DNA from 2 places in the Serratia sp. 2723 genome. Region 1 is predicted to be linked to the other one. Evidence: predicted binding sites of a transcription regulator. Region 1 holds the regulator's gene; the other holds the start of a gene.
The links. The regulator ArgR, encoded in region 1, controls arginine synthesis, uptake and breakdown. The targets are predictions, from matches to a motif close to ANTGAATAAAAATACANT.
Positions count from the first base shown of each region.

Region 2: the regulator ArgR is predicted to act here: its motif matches at 2,754-2,771, upstream of argA (amino-acid N-acetyltransferase).

Region 1 is NZ_JBNDIN010000001.1:122,715-130,163, reverse strand. Features, by position in the region: gene ABIE29_RS00620 (DMT family transporter) at 1-171, opposite strand, end outside; gene rpmA (50S ribosomal protein L27) at 279-536, opposite strand; gene rplU (50S ribosomal protein L21) at 554-865, opposite strand; gene ispB (octaprenyl diphosphate synthase) at 1,135-2,106, shown strand; gene ABIE29_RS00600 (DNA-binding protein) at 2,151-2,525, opposite strand; gene ABIE29_RS00595 (DNA-binding protein) at 2,793-3,149, opposite strand; gene ABIE29_RS00590 (helix-turn-helix domain-containing protein) at 3,331-3,591, shown strand; gene mdh (malate dehydrogenase) at 3,654-4,592, opposite strand; gene ABIE29_RS00580 (hypothetical protein) at 4,843-5,019, opposite strand; gene argR (transcriptional regulator ArgR) at 5,057-5,527, shown strand; gene yhcN (peroxide/acid stress response protein YhcN) at 5,935-6,198, shown strand; gene yhcN (peroxide/acid stress response protein YhcN) at 6,332-6,595, shown strand; gene mpl (UDP-N-acetylmuramate:L-alanyl-gamma-D-glutamyl-meso-diaminopimelate ligase) at 6,807-7,449, opposite strand, start outside.
Region 2 is NZ_JBNDIN010000017.1:44,510-51,958, reverse strand. Features, by position in the region: gene mltA (murein transglycosylase A) at 1-625, opposite strand, end outside; tRNA gene ABIE29_RS20735 (tRNA-Met) at 863-939, shown strand; tRNA gene ABIE29_RS20730 (tRNA-Met) at 1,005-1,081, shown strand; tRNA gene ABIE29_RS20725 (tRNA-Met) at 1,145-1,221, shown strand; gene amiC (N-acetylmuramoyl-L-alanine amidase AmiC) at 1,326-2,576, opposite strand; gene argA (amino-acid N-acetyltransferase) at 2,805-4,130, shown strand; gene recD (exodeoxyribonuclease V subunit alpha) at 4,191-6,041, opposite strand; gene recB (exodeoxyribonuclease V subunit beta) at 6,038-7,449, opposite strand, start outside.

The DNA.
Region 1 (7,449 bases):
TGCCAGGATCATCCCCAGGCCGATGGCGGCAATCGTAAAGCGATACCAGACGATGGTAAACGGCTCCATCACTTCCAGCACTTCTTTCATTGCGATAGGCAGCGCGCCCCAGCAAACCGCTGTGGTAACCGCCAGAAAAATACCAACACCAGCCTGCTGTTTTTTGTCCATCTTCTCACTGTCTGCGCGTTGTGCCACCAAGCACAAGCAAGCTATAAATGTAAAAAGCCCCGCAACGAATTGCGGGGCTTAACATCTATTTCGTAAGGCTCGAAAAATTATTCAGCTTCGATGCTGATAAATTTACGATTGCTCGGGCCTTTAACTTCGAATTTGACTTTACCGTCTTTCAAAGCAAACAGAGTGTGGTCTTTGCCGCAACCCACGTTGGTACCAGCGTGGAATTTGGTGCCGCGCTGACGAACGATGATGCTGCCTGCCAGTACTGCTTCGCCGCCAAAGCGTTTTACGCCCAGACGTTTAGCTTCTGAATCGCGACCGTTACGAGTCGAGCCGCCAGCCTTTTTGTGTGCCATTAATCCGCTCTCCTAACTTAAGCGCTGATGCCGGTGATTTTAACATCAGTGAACCACTGACGGTGACCTTGCTGCTTACGATAGTGCTTACGACGACGAAACTTAACAATCTTGATCTTTTCGCCACGACCGTGAGCAACCACTTCAGCTTTGATCTTACCGCCATCGACGAAAGGAACGCCGATTTTGATATCTTCGCCATTAGCGATCATCAGAATCTGGTCAAACTCAACCGCTTCACCAGTTGCGATGTCCAGCTTTTCCAAGCGAACGGTCTGACCTTCGCTTACTCGGTGTTGTTTACCACCACTTTGGAAAACCGCGTACATATAAAACTCCGCTTTCCGCGTGCCCAACTGTTCAGTACAGAGCGCGCTATAAATATTCACAATAGGGCGCGAATTCTACGCAATAATCCCGCATATGACAAGAGCAGATTAGGGCCAGAAGGTGAAAAAAGAAGAAAAAAAACACAGTTTCTCTCACAACGTTTATCTGGGCCGATTTTCAAGTACAATCAACAGGACAGTTACCGCCATGTACCGATGTGAGCAGCGTTCTCATCGCGGTCAACAGAAACACAGCTGAAAAAAATACAATGAACCTAGAACAAATTACTGAGTTAACCGCGCAAGATATGGCGGCCGTGAACGCAACAATTCTCGAACAGTTGAATTCCGATGTCACGCTCATCAATCAACTTGGCTATTACATTATCAGCGGTGGCGGTAAGCGCATTCGCCCAATGATCGCCGTTCTGGCGGCACGGGCCTTGCACTATCAAGGCGATAAACACATTGCCGTCGCTGCCCTGATAGAGTTCATTCATACCGCGACCCTGCTGCATGATGACGTGGTGGATGAGTCCGACATGCGTCGTGGCAAGGCGACCGCCAACGCGGCGTTTGGCAATGCCGCCAGCGTGTTGGTGGGCGATTTCATTTATACACGTGCTTTCCAGATGATGACCAGCCTGGAATCGCTGCGCGTGTTAGCAGTGATGTCCGAAGCGGTCAACGTGATCGCCGAAGGTGAAGTGCTGCAGTTGATGAACGTCAACGATCCGAACATCAGTGAAGAAAACTATATGCGGGTCATCTACAGCAAAACCGCTCGTCTGTTTGAGGCGGCGGCCCAGTCATCAGCCATCCTCTCCGAAGCCAAACCGGCCGAAGAGCAGGCGCTGCAAGACTATGGCCGCTATCTTGGCACGGCATTCCAACTGATCGACGATCTGCTGGACTACAGTGCAGACGGCGTGACCCTGGGTAAAAATACCGGCGATGACTTGAACGAGGGCAAGCCGACGCTGCCGTTGTTGCATGCGATGCATAATGGCAATGCCGAACAGTCTGCGATGATCCGTGGCGCGATTGAACAGGGGAATGGCCGCCATCTGCTGGAGCCGGTTCTGGCTACCATGCAGGAGTGTGGTTCACTCACCTATACACGTCAGCGCGCAGAAGAAGAAGCGGACAAGGCGATCGCCGCATTGCAGATTTTGCCCGACTCTCCTTATCGAACCGCACTGGAAGGATTAGCGCATCTGGCGGTTCAACGAGACTTTTAAGAAACTTAAGTTTCCAAATATTCAAATAGGCCTGCGTTGCGGGCCTATTTATTTGCCTTGCTAATGAGATCCAGTAGCCCCGCAGCCCCCTTCGCCGCCAGAAAAGTCAATAAAACCGCGTATTCGTCTGGTTTCATACCTGCCAGATAGCTCTGCAAACGTAGCCAGGGATCGCCATCACGGGCGACGGTATAAGCCGCCGGTTCCTCTGCGGCAAGGGGGTAGCTCTGGGGATACAACTCGTTTTGGGTCGAGAGGGGCAGGCTGCTGATATGATACTCCTTAGTCACCCCCTGCTTGCCAAAACGCCGCTGCCATCGCCAGTTTTTCTCACGTGCCCGCTTATTGATCCCTTGCGGGGAGTTGCCCAATTCCCCCTTCCCTTTCAGTTCGTTGGCGGTAAACCATTCCTTGTCCATTCCCCCTCCTTGATCTCGGCGTTGTCCCTAACTGACTTATCAGACCTTCCAGTTGCATGAACAACTAATGCCAATAAGCTAGTTATAACATTAACCAGGCCGTTGCCAATAACCAAAAAACTGGCGCAATACTCAAGAAATATTTACCAAACAAAGGAAGGGAAACACTGAAGCAACGCAGAAAGCAGCTTGGTGGGAGCCGCATATGGCTAATCGGGCGCGGTTCAATGCGGCCCCTTATGTAGCGCAGGTCAGTTAGGGAATGGCTCACTGCTTATTTTTTTCAGCAATCCAGGTCAGCAGGCTATCCATACCTTCACGCATCAAAAACGCCATCACTTTGCCACGCTCACTGTCTGAAAGGTGGTAATAGTATTCGATCCACACCGCCAGCGAGTCCTGACGCCCGGCCTCATAGACCGCAGGCTCTTCACGCAATACCAGCAGGTTTTTGACGCCGGTAGGCAAGCTGTCAAAATGGTATTCCAGCGCCTTGCCTTGAACGCCTTTGCGGCGACGGCTGAGCCAATTTTCGCGCCGGGCCATCAGATTGATTCCCTGTGTAGAGGACGGTAATCCTGCGATGCCTATCAACTCCTTGGCAGCAAACCACTCGTTTTTCATAGCCATGATCTCGGGACAATAGTGTGGCAAGACAAATTTTTCAGAAACCATAAGGTATTTTCTGGAAACTTGGTGGTATCCTAGTTTCTGAATAAACGCTTCACGTTGTTCAAACGATTAATACTTACCTGTTAGTTATACCACTAACAGAACTTTCTCTAATCAAAAAAGGAATGAAAATATGAATTCACGGGACCCAGATTGGCATCCAGCAGACGTCATCGCGGCTTTGAAGAAGAGAGGTACCACTCTGGCAGCGGTGTCACGAGAGGCAGGGCTAAGTTCTTCGACGTTGGCCAACGCGCTGTCACGTCCTTGGCCAAAGGGAGAATGGTTGATTGCTGACGCACTGAACGTGCATCCGGCAGAGATCTGGCCGAGCAGGTATTTTGATCCGCTTACCCATCATCTGCGAGATCGGAAAAGTCGAATCAAATCATGATAAACATAAGAAAGCCGCCGGATTCGGCCCGGCGGCTTATCAAAACATCACATACTGAGAGATCAGCTGTTGATAAACTTCTCGCCCAGTTCGATATCTTTGTGCAGTACGTCCAGCATTTCGCTCAGCGCTTTTTGCTCGAAGGCGCTCAGGGTACCGATGTCTTTACGCTCTTCGATACCGTTTTTACCCAATAGCAGTGGCTGTGCAAAGAAGCGGGCATATTTGCCATCCCCTTCAACATAGGCACATTCAACGACGCCTTTCTCACCGCTCAGCGCACGCACCAGAGACAGGCCAAAACGTGCAGCAGCCTGGCCCATAGACAGGGTTGCAGAACCGCCACCGGCTTTGGCTTCAACCACTTCGGTACCCGCATTCTGGATACGTTTGGTCAGATCAGCCACTTCCTGATCGCTAAAGCTTACGCCTGGGATCTGCGACAGCAAAGGCAAGATGGTCACGCCTGAGTGGCCGCCAATCACCGGTACGTTCAGTTCTTCCGGTTGTTTGCCTTTCAGTTCCGCAACGAAGGTGTTGGAACGGATGATATCCAGCGATGTGATACCAAACAGTTTGTTTTTGTCGTACACACCCGCTTTCTTCAACACTTCTGCCGCAATGGCCACCGTGGTATTCACCGGGTTGGTGATGATACCGATGCAGGCTTTCGGGCAGGTTTTGGCCACTTGCTCGATCAGGTTGCGTACGATGCCAGCGTTAACGTTGAACAGATCGGAACGATCCATCCCTGGTTTACGCGCAACGCCAGCAGAAATCAGCACCACGTCCGCACCATGCAGCGCAGGGGTCGCATCTTCGCCACTGAAGCCTTTGATTTTAACTGCGGTTGGGATGTGGCTTAAGTCAACGGCAACGCCTGGGGTAACAGGGGCAATGTCGTAGAGGGAGAGTTCAGAACCTGAAGGAAGCTGGGTCTTGAGTAGAAGGGCGAGGGCCTGGCCAATACCGCCAGCAGCACCGAGAACTGCAACTTTCATCCTATACTCCTTTATTGTCTTAAATATAAAAGCGCCGTGAATTCTTTGGTCACGGACCTTAATTTATCACGCCTTTAAAAACAACCTCTTAACAGTCGGTTTTAGATCTGACGCAATAAAATGGCCGATGTTGCGAGCATTTTAAAGTAAATAGCTTATGCATTAAGGGCATAGCGCACACTAATCGAAAATAGTGCCAAGCTTTTCACGATCACGTTAACCGGCGGTTACATTACACCCTTACGTAACATCAGAACAACATCATTTTAATAACATTTTCGTTACCGGAGAGCTGGCTCGCTTCCCGCACCAAAAGGGCATATTCATGAGCAACGGATTTTGTTAAAATTGCGCTCTTGCCTTTCTGTCTGGGCATTTTTAATTTTCCAGACAGCCCCACATTGCATAAAAATGCATTTATATGCATAATAATCAGCTCTATTACCAACATTCCACGGTGCAAAATGCGTAATCCCGCAAAGCAGGAAGATCTGATCAAGGCGTTTAAAGCGTTATTGAAAGAAGAAAAATTCAGTTCTCAAGGCGAGATCGTTTTGGCGCTGCAAGAAGAAGGCTTCGAGAACATTAACCAGTCCAAGGTATCACGCATGCTGACCAAGTTCGGGGCGGTGCGCACGCGTAATGCAAAGATGGAGATGGTGTACTGCCTCCCGGCCGAACTCGGTGTCCCAACCACCACCAGCCCGCTCAAGAATCTGGTGCTGGACGTGGACCATAACGACGCGGTGGTGGTGATCCATACCAGCCCTGGTGCGGCGCAGCTGATTGCCCGCCTGTTGGACTCGCTGGGCAAATCCGAAGGGATCCTGGGCACCATTGCCGGTGACGACACTATTTTTGTCACTCCGGCCAGCTCCTTTACCGCACGCCAACTGTTTGAAGCCATTCTCTCCTTGTTCGAACAGGAACTTTGATGCATTCAGTACCGCCTGCGGCTTTCTGTCACGGGCGGTGCATCCTTTATTAATTAACCCTTCATTTACTTCTTCTGCGCTGCCTACCACGTTTAAAACTGCTAATAAGCCGACCGACAGCACATTTCAAAGACATTTCTGGGTGACTGGTGATAGTGACTGGAAGTTTCCGCACTTTTAGTCAAAAACACTTAGCTCATTGAAATTACAAAAATTTAACATCAAAAGCGCATTTTATCGCCGTTTTTTATTCCATAAGGTTATTAAAAGTAACGCCCACCCCAATAAAGTTTCACTAGAAACTGTTAGTCAGCTATTAATATTTGCCGTTACTAGATGTATACTCATTTCCGTGACGTAAATCACAGTTCATTGGAACTGATAAAAGAATACGAAGAGGATAAATCATGAAAATTAAAGCTACCGTAGCAACAATCAGCCTGCTGTCCATGCTGTCTTTCGGCGCATTTGCAGCACAATCCATCGATGCTTCCCAGGCTGAAAAACTGCAGTCTGCCGGTACCATCACCGTAAGCGGCGTCGGTGCAGCTCCTTCTGATATCCGTCAGGCACTGTCTGCTAAAGCCGATGCCCAAGGCGCGACCGCTTACCGCGTGATCGAAGCTCGTAACGAAGGCAACTACCACGCTACCGCCGAGATTTACAAATAAGTACAAGATATTATTTGAGCATTGCACGACAACTCTCTGGTAAAAACCCAAGTAGATAACCGCCTTCAAGTATAAAAAACGCTGTAAAGCCCTTCCAGGCCGTTATCTCTGAACGATTAAGGATCCAAGTATCATGAACATGAAAACGACTCTCGTTGCACTTAGCCTGCTGTCTGCCGTTTCTTTCGGTGCTTCTGCGGCTAACCTGGTCACTGATGCCCAAGCCAGCAATCTGCAGTCTGTCGGCACCATTACCGCTAGCGGCGTGGGTGGCGCACCTTCTGATATCCGTCAGGCGCTGTCTGATAAAGCGGACCAGCAAGGGGCCAAAGCCTACCGAGTGATCGAAGCCTATGAAAATGGCAACTGGCACGCAACGGCTGAAATCTACAAGTAAAAAACCGAGGTCGCGCTTACTGAACTGACTACCCTCGTCACTGCCACTGCCGAGTTCTCAGGTAAACGTTATATCCTCGGAAATTGTCGTCGTCCTATCCGACGAACCCCATTGCCCTCGCTCGCGAGGGCTTTTTTATGGGTGTAAAAAAGGCCGCTCAGCGGCCTTAATATTACAACGGGAGCCGCATGCAGCTCCCGTTTAGCTAATGTCAGTAGGTTTCTTTCGGTTCGGCCTTGTTAGCCAGCCCCGCCAGCAGCTTGTCATGAATGCCGCCAAATCCGCCGTTGCTCATCACCAGAATATGGTCACCCGGCTGTGCGGTTTTCACGATCATCTCCACCAGCGTATCCAGATCGGCACTCCAGTGCGCAGGCTGGACGCAAGCTTCAGCAACTTCCGCTACCTGCCACGGAATGTGGTGAGGCTGGAACAAGAACACTTCGTCAGCACGGCCCAGTGACGGGGCCAGATCGTTTTTACTGATCCCCATTTTCATGGTATTGGAACGAGGCTCCAGCACGGCCAGAATGCGCGCGGTGCCGCCCACTTTGCCACGCAGCGCCGCCAAGGTGGCCAGAATGGCGGTCGGATGATGGGCAAAGTCGTCATACACCGTGACGCCATTGGCTTCACCGCGCAATTCCAGACGGCGGCGGGCATTGATAAAGTCACCCAGCGCTCGGCAGGCATCGGCTGGCTGTACGCCAACATGGCGGGTGGCGGCGATCGCCATCAGGCCGTTATGCATGTTGTGTTCGCCCACCAGCGCCCAGTTAACCTCGCCCACCTTTTCGCCGTTGAGGAACACTTCGTAATGGCTGGCATCCGTCGCCAGTTTGTGCGCGCGCCAC
Region 2 (7,449 bases), on a different contig from region 1:
AAGCATGGCCGTTCTTGCCGCTATAGCCAAAGAACACCAATGGCTGGCCGTTGCCGAAATCGACATAGCCGCTACCCTGCACTTCCATCATGAAGTTATCCATCAGGGAATTGGTGTAAGCAATGATGTAACGGCTGTCCAGCGCCCCCGAGTAGATACCGGCACGATCCGGCAGGCGGCGCTTACCTTTGCCTGGCATGCTGTACAGCGGGTAGCGGAATTCGCCCTGTTGGGTATAACGCGCCTGCAACACCGGAGTGTAATAGCCGGTGAACTGAACGTTGCCATAACTATCGACGCCTTCCATCTGATAGGCGCTGAGGCCGAACTGGTTCAGTTGGCGCGTATCCGCCCCCGCCGCCATCCAGCTCTGCACCGCCTGATAGGTGGAGTTATTGCGGTTAAACAGCGACGGCGAAGCGTATTTAATCTCCATCAGCTGGTTGGAGTAATCCTGGCCGTTGATCGGGGCGCCTCTGGCATTGGGGCGATTCACCAACTCCAGCGACTGATCCAGATGACCATCTTTATACTGCTGCCCCCGGTCGGTCGGTTTTGACGAACAACCGGCCAGTACCGCAACCACTAACCCACCGAGCAGGTATTTGCCCCAACGTCCTTTCATTGCACACTCTCTCAGACTGATATGTTCCATACCCAATGGATACGGGTAAACTGGCTGAACGATAACAAACGGCCATAGATAAAGGAATCGCTACCGCTAAAAATTCCCAGCCAGATGATTATGATGAAAAAAAACGCAAATTGGGGACTAATGCAGCATAAAAATGGCTTTCGATGAATTATATGCAAAAAGGGTTTGCAACAAAATGCCTGGAGAGTATAGTGCGCTTCCATCGGACGCGGGGTGGAGCAGCCTGGTAGCTCGTCGGGCTCATAACCCGAAGGTCGTCAGTTCAAATCTGGCCCCCGCAACCAACCGATACTGTGATATCAGTATCAAAAACAGGTTGGATTCGATGAAAGAAAAGGTATTATACGGACGCGGGGTGGAGCAGCCTGGTAGCTCGTCGGGCTCATAACCCGAAGGTCGTCGGTTCAAATCCGGCCCCCGCAACCAACCGATACGGCAATAGCGGTATCCTATGAAGGGTTGGTTCGATAATATCAGTATCAAGACGGACGCGGGGTGGAGCAGCCCGGTAGCTCGTCGGGCTCATAACCCGAAGGTCGTCAGTTCAAATCTGGCCCCCGCAACCAATCTTGATAACATCAGACAAGCACCTTAACGGGTGTTTTTTTGTATCTGAATTTCCCCTACTTTCCCAATTAACCACGCCGCCCCTCCTTGGGCTACGCCTGGTTTAACGCCGTGCCAATGCGCCACCGTTGGCGAAATAGGCTTTGATCCCGGCCAGAATAGATTGCGCCACCTGCTGCTGAAAATGGCTGGTGCGCAGCTTGCGCTCTTCTTCCAGATTGCTGATAAACGCCGTTTCCACCAGGATCGACGGAATATCCGGGGCCTTCAATACGGCAAAGCCGGCCTGATCGACACGATTCTTGTGCAGGCGATTAATTTTACCCATCCGGTTCAGCACTTCCTTACCGAACTTCAAACTGTCATTGACGGTAGCGGTTTGCAACAGATCGAACATGGTGTGATCGAGGTAGCGATCGCCACTTTTGCTGACGCCACCAATGTCGTCAGCGGCGTTCTGGGTTTGCGCCAGAAACTTGGCGGCGTTACTGGTTGCCCCTTTGGTGGAAAGTGCAAACACCGAGGAACCGCGAGCCGCACGGTTGCTGAAGGCATCGGCATGGATCGAGACAAACAGATCGGCCCGCTGCTTACGCGCTTTGGCTACGCGCACCTTTAATGGAATAAACACGTCTTCATTGCGCGTCATAAACACTTTCATGTTGGGTTCGCGTTTGATCAGCGCACTGAGACGACGAGCGATCTGCAGCACGATATCTTTTTCACGGGTTTTATTTTTGCCAATGGCCCCCGGATCTTCACCGCCGTGCCCAGGATCGAGCACGATCACAATTGGCCGATCGCGCCCAGCCTTACCGGCCTGCGGTGCTTCTGCCGGTAACGTCCGCGCCAGATCGCCCTTGTTGTAATCTTCCAGTAACGCCAACAGCGGATCATACTCTTCACCGCTGCCCCCTTTGGTAGGATAAAGATCCATCACCAGGCGGTTGCGGTATTCGGAGACGGGTGTCAGGGTAAACATATTCGGGCTGACGCTTTGCTTGAGTTCCAGCACCAGCCTGACGGTATTTTTGTCGAACTGGCCGACTCGCGCCTGTTTCAGATAGGGATCTTCTTTGCGCACCTGGCCGGCGATGCCTTTAAGCACGCTATTTAGCTGTACCCCTTCCACATCCACCACGATGCGCTCTGGATTGGTCAGGGCAAACTGTTTGTATTTCAGCGGGACATTGGATTCCAGCGTGACTCGGGTATAGGTTGAGGAAGGCCAGACTCGTACGGCAATCACATGAGAAGCAGCGGCGAAACCAACGCGACTCACACTCAGCAACCAGGTTGCAGCAACCCCCTGCAACAAACGACGGCGACCCGGATTGTGATTAGAGTTAGGCATGCGGCTCCGGAAAAACTAACGATTAAAAAAACAGCAAAAAAAAACAATGGCAAAAACTTTACCCAATCCATTCACCGCTGTCATCAGAAAATCTTTTTATGATCTTTCAATTTATTAATCAGTTAGCGCATTTGGCAGAAAAATCACTCTCATTTCCTACTTGCCTTTGGCGCAATAAAAGAATAAAAATACAAAAATACCGTATAAATATGCAAATGAGGTCTTGCCGTGAAGGAACGTAGTACAGAGCTGGTGCAAGGATTTCGTCACTCAGTTCCCTATATCAACACTCACCGTGGCAAGACCTTTGTCGTCATGCTGGGTGGCGAAGCTATTGAACATGAAAACTTTTCCAGTATCGTCAACGATATCGGGCTGTTACATAGCCTGGGCATTCGTTTGGTGGTGGTCTACGGCGCGCGGCCACAGATTGACAATAATCTGGCACAGCATAACTGCGAGCCGATTTACCATAAGCATACCCGAGTGACCGACGCCCATACGCTAGAGCTGGTTAAGCAGGCCGCTGGCTTGTTACAGCTGGATATTACCGCACGGCTTTCCATGAGCCTGAATAACACCCCATTGCAAGGGGCCCACATCAACGTAGTGAGCGGCAACTTTATTATCGCCCAACCGTTGGGCGTGGATGACGGCGTCGATTATTGCCACAGCGGCCGTATCCGGCGTATTGATGAAGAAGCCATTCATCGCCAACTCGACAGCAAGGCCATCGTGCTGATTGGCCCGGTGGCGGTATCGGTGACCGGTGAAAGCTTTAACCTGACCTCGGAAGAAGTCGCCACCCAGTTGGCAATCAAGCTGAAGGCCGAGAAAATGATCGGCTTCTGTTCATCACAGGGGGTGACCGATGAGGAAGGCAATATCCTTTCCGAACTGTTCCCCAACGATGCACAAAAACGTATCGAGCAATTGGAAGAGGCAGGTGACTACCATTCTGGCACCGTGCGCTTCCTGCGCGGTGCGGTAAAGGCCTGCCGCAGCGGGGTACGCCGCAGCCACCTGATCAGCTATCAGGAGGATGGTGCACTGGTACAGGAGCTGTTTTCACGCGACGGTATCGGTACCCAAATCGTCATGGAGAGCGCCGAACAGGTACGCCGGGCGACCATCAATGATATCGGTGGCATACTCGAGCTGATCCGCCCATTGGAGCAACAAGGAATTTTAGTCCGCCGTTCGCGCGAACAGTTGGAAATGGAGATCGACAAGTTCACGATTATCGAACGCGATAACCTGACTATCGCTTGCGCGGCACTCTATCCGTTCCCGGAAGAGAAGATTGGTGAAATGGCCTGCGTGGCGGTGCATCCGGATTACCGCAGTTCGTCGCGGGGCGAGATGTTGTTGCAACGGGTAGAGAGCCAGGCGCGCCAGATGGGGCTACAGAAGCTGTTTGTGCTGACCACGCGTAGCATCCATTGGTTCCAGGAGCGCGGCTTCACTCCGGCGGAAGTCGACGTGCTGCCGATGCAGAAGCAGGCTTTATATAACTACCAGCGCCGCTCGAAGATCCTGTTGGCCGATCTTTGACTTACCCTAGCTAACCCATTGATTATCATGACGGGCGCAGCGTGCTGCGCCCCTTCGTTGTTACTTCCCGATCTGCAAGCGTTCTGCCAACCCGCTACGACGCTGTGTGGGGGTGCGGATTGCGCTTACCAACACCTTGTCTACCGCATAGAGCGAAAGCCGCTGACGTGCACGAGTAATAGCGGTATAGACCAGCTCGCGGGTCAGCACCGGCAGAAAATGATTTGGCAGCACTAACGCCGTATGGTCGAACTCCGACCCCTGTGATTTATGCACTGTCATCGCATAGGCGGTTTCATGCGCCGGTAAGCGGCTAGGCTGTACCGATTTGATGCTGCCGTCCGGTAATTGGAAGTGCACACGCAGATCGCCGCCCTCACCGGGTAAGGCAATGCCAATATCGCCGTTAAACAGCCCCAGCGCGCTATCGTTGCGGCCAATCATCACCGGCCGCCCTAAATACCAACGCCCGGTGGGGCCTGGATTACGCCGAATCAAACCGGCACGCTGCAGCCCACTTTCGATACGCTCGTTCAGCCCGGCAACGCCAAATGGCCCTTCGCGCAGGGCGCACAATAGCTGGAAGCGACCAAAGGCACCCAGGATCGTCACGGCCCCGGCCCCTTCTGCTACCAGCCGCAGATAGTCGCGATAACCGGCAACGCAGCTATCCAGCAGCCGTTGGTAATCTTCGGTTTCTGCCAGTGGATAACCCGCCACATCGGCATAGCTGCCGTTCAACGCCGCCAGGGCGCGCTTGCTATCGCCTGCATTCACCGCCAAGGCCAACTGACCAATGCCGGATTTGGCATCAAACCGGTAACTCTTGCGCAGCAGGCACAGGCTGTCACGCACCGCTGCCTCGGCCTGCGCTGGCTGCCCCTGCAAGGGGCAACCGGTCAGACGCGCCAACTGTGCCGCACGAGCTTCACTATATCCCTGCTCGGCAAACCGGCAGATATCCCCCAGCACGGCTCCAGCCTCCACCGAGGCCAGTTGATCGCGATCGCCAAGGAAGATGACTCGCGCCTTGGGGGGCAAGGCGGCAATCAACCTTGCCATCATGGGCAAGTCCACCATCGAAGCCTCATCCACTACCAGCACATCCAGATGCAGCGGGTTCCCCCGGTGATAGCGCATGCGCTGGCTATTTGGCTGAGCACCCAACAAACGGTGTAACGTCGCCGCTTCCGTAGGGAATAAGGCCCGTTGCTCCGGGGTTAAATCCAACTGACGGCTAGCGATCCCCAAGGATTCGGTCAGACGAGCAGCGGCCTTACCGGTAGGCGCAGCAAGTTGGATACGCAGACGCTCCCCGTTCGCCAGCTGCACCAGCGCCGCCAACAGCTTGGCAACGGTAGTCGTTTTACCTGTGCCGGGGCCACCGGAAATAATCGCGATGCGGCGCGTGGCCGCTACCGCTGCGGCAATTTTTTGCCAATCAGGTTCGTCCGTGGCCGCGCCAAACAATCGATCGAGAATGGCGCGTAACTGCACCTCTTCCAGTTCCTGTGGCACACTATCGCTACTGATAAATGTGGCGACGTCACCTTCGCTCTGCCACATGCGTTGCAGATACAGCCGCTGCTGTTGCAGTACCATCGGCGTTGCCGTACTGCCATCGCTAATTGCAGGCGATCTCGCCAGACGCTGTTGCCAGCTCGCCACGTCAGGTTGCCCGCAGGCCTGCCAGGCAGCCAGGGCCAGTTCCGGCTGTCGGCCATCAAACAGATTTTCCGGCAATAGCTGTTCGAGCAACAGACAAACGTGGCCCGCACCGGCCTCCGAGCTCAGGCAGGCGGCGGCCAGCAGGATATCCGGTTCATCATCGTTGGCCACCACCTGGGCAAATTGCACGTCCAGCGGCCGCAAGGCACCCAGAGCCAACGCCTGATGCAAAATCTCAATCATTGCCCATCCTCAACATCGGCCATTTCACCGCTAAACAGGCGATCCATCCCTTCAATCAGAGCGAACTCTGGGCAGCAGGCAAAGATACCGTTGCCCTGATGCTCGGCATCCACCCCGCGTAAAAACAGATAAATCACCCCGCCAAAATGGCGTTGGTAATCGTAATCCGCCAGACGATGCCCCAGATAGCGGTGCAGCGCCAAGGTATAGAGTTGGTATTGCAGATCGTAACGATGTTCCGCCATCGCCCGCGCCATTGCCTCTTGGGTATAGGCACTGCTGTCTTCGCCCAGCCAGTTGGATTTGTAATCCAGCAGGTAGTATTTGCCCTGCCAGCAGAACACCAGATCGATAAAACCTTTCAGCATGCCCTGTACCTGTTGGAAATCCAGCTCAGGGCAGCCAGCGGAAAGGGGGTCGTAGCGTTTTACCAGTTTATCCAACTGCTGCGCTTGCAGCAGGCCGCCGATCGGCAGATAGAACTGCAATTCTGCCTGCCTGGCTCCCACCGGTAAGGCGGAAAGCGTGACGCCGCTGCTATTAAGCGGCGCATTCAGCAACACCTGCATCCAGCCGGACAATACCGGCAACCAATGCTCCTCCAGCCCTTGCTGTTGCAACTGCTCCAGCAGCCACTGTTCATCTAGCGGCTGGGTAAAGTCCAGTTCCTCAAACAGGCTGTGCAGGAAGGTCCCAGGGGCCGCCCCGCGCGGGAAAGTATGGGGTGTCAATGCGGGTGGCTTAGTCATATCGCCCTCACCAACAGCATCAACGTCCAGGCGTGGCAACAGCTCCTGCATCCGGCTTGAGCCATGCTGTTGCAAACCGGTGTAGCTGGTTACCCGCCAGAAGTCCTGCATCCTGCGAGGAAACTGCCTGGCCGTCAGCTCTGCGGCGGTTGCCATCTGCGGCTGCCAGCTCTGTTCACCCGGCACATCCACCAGCGACAGCGCGATGCCCTGAGTTGCCAACTGCTGCAGGCAGGTTTGCAGATAGGCCGCATCGCCTGCCTGCCCTGCCTGCACCAGATAGCCCAACGCGCTGCGGTGCAAATCCGTATCGCCCTGCTTCTTGCGCGTGCCAAGGAACAACGGCGCAATACCTATGCTGCAGTGATACACCGAGCGGGTCAGCGCCACATACAGCAGGCGTAAATCCTCCGCCAGCCGTTCCTCTTCCGCCCAGGCCACGCTTTCTTCGTTGGCATTAAGATCCAGCAGGGCTTTAAAGGTCTGGCGATCGTGATACAGCACCTGCTGTTGCTGACGGAAATTCCCCACAAAAGGCAGCCACACCAGATCGAACTCTAACCCTTTCGACTTGTGGATGGTGATCACCTGCACCAGATGACGATCACTTTCCAGCCGTAGTTGCTGATTGTCCGACTGACGATTCGGCTGAGCGATCT